2 regions of the Bradyrhizobium sp. S3.7.6 genome follow, and region 2 is predicted to be linked to the other one. Evidence: riboswitches for the same ligand, from Rfam matches in the RefSeq annotation. Region 2 holds a riboswitch; the other holds the start of a gene.
The links. Region 2 has a riboswitch for S-adenosylmethionine ahead of metX (homoserine O-acetyltransferase MetX). Riboswitches for the same ligand answer to the same signal wherever they lie in the genome.
Positions count from the first base shown of each region.

Region 1: linked by a shared signal. The riboswitch ahead of ACVJ5M_RS01710 (O-succinylhomoserine sulfhydrylase) and the one ahead of metX (homoserine O-acetyltransferase MetX) in region 2 are both predicted to bind S-adenosylmethionine.

Region 1 is NZ_JBSSEQ010000001.1:339,808-343,175, reverse strand. Features, by position in the region: gene ACVJ5M_RS01715 (SGNH/GDSL hydrolase family protein) at 1-32, shown strand, start outside; gene ACVJ5M_RS01710 (O-succinylhomoserine sulfhydrylase) at 188-1,384, opposite strand; SAM riboswitch at 1,456-1,535, opposite strand; gene ACVJ5M_RS01705 (2'-deoxycytidine 5'-triphosphate deaminase) at 1,616-2,752, shown strand; gene ACVJ5M_RS01700 (PAS domain-containing protein) at 2,867-3,280, shown strand.
Region 2 is NZ_JBSSEQ010000001.1:14,857-18,224, forward strand. Features, by position in the region: gene ACVJ5M_RS00060 (alpha/beta fold hydrolase) at 1-104, shown strand, start outside; gene metW (methionine biosynthesis protein MetW) at 164-826, opposite strand; gene metX (homoserine O-acetyltransferase MetX) at 842-2,044, opposite strand; SAM riboswitch at 2,130-2,209, opposite strand; gene ACVJ5M_RS00075 (chorismate mutase) at 2,427-3,275, shown strand; gene ACVJ5M_RS00080 (pyridoxal phosphate-dependent aminotransferase) at 3,312-3,368, shown strand, end outside.

The DNA of each region.
Region 1 (3,368 bases), 320 kb from region 2:
CCGCGGACGTGCGAACGTATCGGCCGATGTAGGCTCGGTGCCGTAGGGTGGGCAAAGGCGCGCTCTTCGCGCGCCGTGCCCACCATCTATCGGCGATATGATCGTGAATGGTGGGCACGCTTCCGCCTTCGCTCTTCGAGCTACGGCGGACAAGTCGCTTTGCCCACCCTACAAGAGCCCAATCGCCTCACGCCTTCTCCAGCGCCGCGGTCAGATCCTCGATCAGATCGTCCACATGCTCGAGCCCCGCCGAGAAGCGGATGAAGCCCTCGCTGATGCCGAGCGCGGCGCGGTCTTCCGGCTTGAGGCGCTGATGCGTCGTGGTCGCCGGATGCGTGACGAGGCTCTTGGCATCGCCGAGATTGTTCGAGATTTTTGCAAGCTTGAGCTCGTTGAGCACGCGGAACGCACCCTGCTTGCCGCCCTTGACCTCGAAGCCGACCAGCGTCGAGCCGCCGCGCATCTGCTTCTTCACGAGAGCTGCCTGCGGATGATCGGCGCGGCCGGGATAGACCAGCCGCGAAATCTTCGGATGGCTCGCCAGCACGTCGGCGATGCGTCCCGCCGTCTCGGTCTGCGCGCGCACGCGTACGCCCAGCGTTTCCAGGCCCTTGAGCAGGACCCATGCGTTGAACGGCGAGATCGACGGGCCGGTCTGGCGCATGAAATTGTGGATGTGCTCGGCGATGAACGCTTCCGACGACAGGATGATGCCGCCGAGACAACGGCCCTGGCCGTCGATGTGCTTGGTCGCGGAATAGACGACGACGTCTGCCCCTAGCGCGAGCGGGCTCTGCCAGATCGGCGTCGCGAACACGTTGTCGACGACGAGCCGCGCGCCGCCGCTGTGCGCGATCTCGGCGATCCCTGGAATGTCGAGCACGTCGAGCGTCGGGTTGGTCGGGCTCTCCAGGAAAAACGTCTTGGTGTTCGGCCTCAAGGCGCGCTGCCACTGGTCGAGATCGGCTCCGTCGACCAGCGTGGTCTCGATGCCGTAGCGTGGCAAGAGATCCTGAATGACGTAGAGACACGAGCCGAACAGGGCACGGGAGGCCACCACATGATCGCCGGCCTTCAGCGGCGCCAGGATCGCGGTCGTCACCGCGGCCATGCCGGTCGCCGCCGAGCGGGCGGCTTCGGCGCCTTCGAGCTCGATCATGCGGCGCTCGAACATCGAGATGGTCGGGTTGGAATAGCGCGAATAGATGAAGCCGGGGTCCTCGCCCTTGAACCGCGCCTCGCACTCCTCGGCGCTGTTGTAGACGTAGCCCTGGGTCAGGAACAGCGCCTCCGACGTCTCGCCATATTGCGAGCGCAGGGTGCCGGAATGGACCAGTCGGGTTTCGGGACGGTATTGCGTGGTGGACGCCGGGGACTTCGACATAGGACCTCCTCTGCGTGACCATCGAAAATGGTCACAAAAAAACCGGCCTGGATAACTTCCACGGGCCGGGATCACAGAGGTCCCCGGCCTGTTTAGCGACTTATTTAACGTGGCTGCAAGCCGGCCGGCTCAAATCACCACGGGATAAGTGATGCTCATATTCCGCAATGGCCTTTCCGTCAAGGCGTCCATCGGATAGCCGTAAAAGGCTGCTATTTCCCGCATGTCCGGATGCATTTGACCCCTGACGAGGACCCCCGGTTGAGCTTCACGGTTGCCGCCGACGCCAATGGTATCCTGCCCGACCGCATGATCGCGGCGATGGCGAAGGCGGGCCTCATCCTGCCCGCTTATGACTTCGTCGAAAGCCAGATCCAGCCGGCGAGCCTCGACCTTCGCCTCGGCGACATCGCGTATCGCGTTCGCGCCAGCTTCCTGCCGGGTCCCGGCGCGACCGTCGCCGAGCGCATCGACGAGTTGAAGCTGCACGAGTTCAGCCTCGCCGATGGCGCGGTGCTGGAGACCAACTGCGTCTACATCGTGCCGCTCCTGGAAAGCCTGGCGCTGCCGCCGGAGATCGTCGCCGCCGCCAACCCGAAAAGCTCGACCGGCCGGCTCGATGTCTTCACCCGCGTCATCGCCGACGGCACCCGCCGCTTCGACATGATCGGCGCCGGCTATCACGGCCCGCTCTACGCCGAGATCAGCCCGAAGACGTTTCCGGTGCTGGTCAGTGAGGGCTCGCGCTTGAGTCAGGTGCGCTTCCGCACCGGAGATGCGATCCTCAACATCGACGAGCTCGAGGCGCTGCATGCGACTGAGCGTCTCGTCGATCTCGATGATGCCGATCTCACCGGCGGCGTCGCCGTCTCCGTCGATCTCTCCGGCGAGAAGGCCAACGGCTTCGTCGGCTATCGCGCCAAGCGCCACACCGGTGTCGTCGACGTCGACCGCCGCTCCGGCTATGCGGTGGAGGATTTCTGGGAACCGATCTCGGCGCGTCCCGACGGCAGCCTGATCCTCGATCCCGGCGAGTTCTACATCCTCGCCTCCAAGGAAGCCGTGCAGGTGCCGCCCGATTACGCCGCGGAGATGGTGCCGTTCGATCCCCTGGTCGGAGAGTTCCGCGTGCACTATGCCGGCTTCTTCGATCCCGGCTTCGGCTATGCCGGCGCTGGCGGGCAGGGATCGCGCGCCGTGCTCGAAGTGCGCTCGCGCGAGGTGCCGTTCATCCTCGAGCACGGCCAGATCGTCGGCCGTCTCGTCTACGAGAAAATGCTGTCGCGCCCCGACGCGATGTACGGCCAGCGCATCGGCTCGAACTACCAGGCGCAGGGGCTCAAACTATCGAAGCATTTTCGGGTGTAGCTACACACCCTACTGTCATGCCCCGGCTTGACCGGGGCATCCAGTACGCCGCAGCCTCTCGATTGACTACTGCCGGGATGCAAGCTGAAATCCGGCTGCATGCGAGGTGGCGAGATGAGTGTTCAATCCGAACTCGACGCAAGGATCGTCGACGACGTCGCGGACGCGCTGATCTATTCGGATCGCTCCGGCACCATCACGCGCTGGAATCGCGCATCGACCACACTGTTCGGCTTCTCGGCGGACGAGGCGCTCGGCCAGAACCTCGATCTGATCATTCCCGAACATCTGCGTGCCGCGCACTGGAAGGGCTTCGAAGCTGCGCTTGCCACCGGGGCGATGAAGCTCGCGGGCAGGCCGACGCTGACCCGCGCGTTGCACAAGAGCGGACGCAAGCTCTACATCGAGATGACCTTCGCGCTGGTGCGCGATGCCGGTGGTGCCGTGGTCGGATCGGTCGCGATGGCGCGCGACGTCACCGAACGCGTCGAGCGCGAGCGCGCGGCCAGGCTTGCGCAAAATTCGTGATGCGGAATTGACGGGCTGGCGTGCAGGGCGCTCTGCTTGAGCGTCAGGTTGCCTCGTACAGGGCGCAGTGACACACTCGATCAAAACA
Region 2 (3,368 bases):
TCGAAGAACCCGCGCTGTTCAACGAGAGCGTGGAGCGGTTCGTGACGCTGGTGGAAGCCGGGCGCTGGCCGGTGCGCGATCCGCGGTCGCTGGCGGCGCATTAGACTGCCAGTCGCTGTCATTCCGGGATGCGCCGACAGGCACAGGCCCGGAATGACGGAAACTACTTCCCCTGCCCGCGCGTGAGCAAGAACACGCCCTGCTCGCCGAACATGTTCCACACCCACCACGGCAATCGCAGCCGCAACGGACGGCCGTAGAGATCCAGCGCCTCGGCGCGCTCCATCTTGACGTGGATCGCGTCGCAGAGCTCGACGAAATCCTTGATGGTGCAGAAATGGATGTTGGCGGTGTCGTACCAGGTCGCCGGCAGATTCTCGGTGCGCGGCATGTGGCCGCCGACCAGGAGCTGGAGTCGCATCTTCCAGAAGCCGAAATTCGGGAACGACACGATGGCGCGGCGGCCGATGCGCAGCAGATTCTCCAGCACGACCCGCGGCTGCCGCGTCGCCTGCAGCGTCTGCGACAGGATGACGTAATCGAAGGCGTCGTCGGGATAGTTGACGAGATCGGTGTCGGCATCGCCCTGCACCACCGCGAGGCCCTTGGCGACGCAGCGATTGACGCCCTCGCGCGACAGCTCGATGCCGCGCCCGTCGATGCCGCGGGTCTCCAGAAGCTGGAGCAAATCGCCCTCGCCGCAGCCGACGTCGAGCACTTTCGAGCCGGGCTTGACCATCTCGGCGACCAGCAGATGATCGGCGCGAAACTGGCCGGACTGCTCCGTCGCAACGCCGCCCAGCGGCAGCACTTCCTGCACAGACATCGCTAGCCGTCCTTGTCAGTCAATCCTGGCGGTGAGCCCGCGCGCCTTCCCTGCCGATTGCAGAAAGGCACGGGCGATATCGAAGAATTCGGGCACGTCGAGCAGGAAGGCGTCATGGCCGCGATCGGTCTCGATCTCGGCGAACGACACCCGCGCGCTCGACGCGTTCAGTGCATGCACCAGCGCGCGCGATTCCGAAGTCGGGAACAGCCAGTCGCTGGTGAAGGAGACCACGCAGAAGCGCGTCTCGATGCCCGCGAACGCTTTCGCCAGCACGCCGCCGTGGTCGCCGGCGATGTCGAAATAATCCATCGCACGGGTCAGATAGAGATAGGAGTTGGCGTCGAACCGCTCGACGAAGGACGAGCCCTGGTAGCGCAGATAGCTCTCGACCTGGAAATCGGCGTCGAACGAGAAGGTCGGCAGCTCGCGGTCCTGCATGCGGCGGCCGAACTTGCGATGCAGCGCGGCGTCGGAGAGATAGGTGATGTGCGCGGCCATCCGTGCCACCGCAAGTCCGCGATGCGGATGGATGCCCTGATCCGTGTAGCGGCCGTTGTGCCAGTCGGGATCGGCCATCACCGCCTGGCGACCGAGCTCGTGGAAAGCGATGTTCTGCGCCGAGTGCCGCGTCGCGCAGGCAATCGCCAGCGCGGAGTACACGCGCTTGGGATAGGCCGCGGTCCATTGCAGCACCTGCATGCCGCCCATCGAGCCGCCGACCACCGCGAACAACGTGTCGATGCCGAGCCGGTCGATCAGCATCGCCTGCGCGCGCACCATGTCGGGAATGGTGATGACAGGGAAATCCAGGCCCCACACCTTGCCGGTGGCGGGATTGATCGAGGCCGGCCCGGTCGAGCCCATGCAGCCGCCGATCACGTTGGCGCAAATGATGAAGTAGTGCTGAGGATCAAGAGGTCGGCCGGGACCGACCAGCGTCTCCCACCAGCCCGACTTGCCGGTGACGGGATGCACGTTGGCGACATGCTGATCTCCCGTCAGCGCATGGCAGATCAGCACCGCGTTGGAGCGATCGGCGTTGAGCTCGCCATAGGTCTGGTAGGCGATCTGGAACGGGGTGAGATCGATGCCGCAATCGAGCCGCAGCGGTTGCTCGGCGCCGAACTGCGCGACCTGCGAATTCGGATGATCCGCCTCATGCGACCGGTCGTCGGCACTGATCGCGGGACTCGGCACGGGCTTCACGCCAACCATCATCGACCTCGTTTGCGGCACCCGTCAGGCTGCCGCTGGAATCAGGCCATGAAAAACCCGGCCTGAACGATAGGTTCGGCCGGGATCGGAAGCGTCCCCGGCCTGTTTAGCGAGTTTTTTAACGTGGCTGCAAGCCGGCCGGCTCAAATGACCACGGAACGGGCAAAAGCTACTGTCTTGGGCGGTTTTCGTCAAGTCACGGTCCGGATTAGCCAAATTCATCCCTGAAAGGCCGGCCGAAAAGGCCCGGTTTCCCTTTGCATTTCTCTTTGCTTTCGCCGCGCCGACTGCCTAATCAGGACGTCGATCGCAGCGGATCCGGCCTTGCCGATGGGCCTTGGCCGACCCGCATTGGAACGCCTCTCACCAGCATCTCGCAGATATGTCCCAACGTCCGCCCGCGCCACCATCGCTCCAGGAATTGCGCAAGGAGATCGACGCGATCGACGAGGGCATGCATCGTCTCCTGATGCAGCGCGGCGACATCATCGACCGCCTGATCCAGGTGAAGCAGACCCAGGAGGTCGGCTCGGCGTTCCGCCCGGCGCGCGAGGCCGCCATGATGCGTGACATCGTCCAGCGTCATCGCGGCATCCTGCCGCTCGACACGGTCGAGAGCATCTGGCGCGTCATCATCTCGACGTTCACTTACGTCCAAGCGCCGTTCTCCGTGCATGCCGACATCTCGGTGAGCGAGCCGGCGATGCGCGATTCCGTGCGCTTCCATTTCGGCTTCACGGTACCTTACGTCGCGCATTTCAGCGCGCAGGCCGCGGTCGAAGCGGTGGCGAAGTCCAAAGGCGACCTGGCGCTGGTCTCGGCGACCTCGAGCCGCACGCCATGGTGGCTGGAGCTGGAAGCAGACGGCGCGCCGAAGATTATCGCGCGGATGCCCTTCGTCGAGCGCGCCGACCATCCGGCCGCGCTGCCGGTGTTCGCGATCTCCCGCGTCGCCGACAGCGCCGTGGTGACGGAGGTCGAGACCTTCAGCGTGCGCGTGTCCGGGTGGAACGCCGAGGTCGCGCGCGCCCTGTCGCCGCTCGCCGAGATCGTGGCAGTGCCCGATACCGCCTTCGACGGCGCAGCGCTGCTGGTCTCGGTCACGAGCGCGACCAGCATCGACAAGATCAAGGCTGCCCTGATCGAAGCGGGGGCCTCGGTGCGCTCCACGGCCCTCGTCGGCAGCCACGCAACGCGCTATACGGTGCCCTCGACCGGGTCGAAATCGTAGATCGCGAACCGCCTAAAGCTACTTCCGGAGTTGAAGATGTCCCGCCCCGTGCCGAATCCCGGCATTCTCGATATTGCGCCCTACACGCCCGGC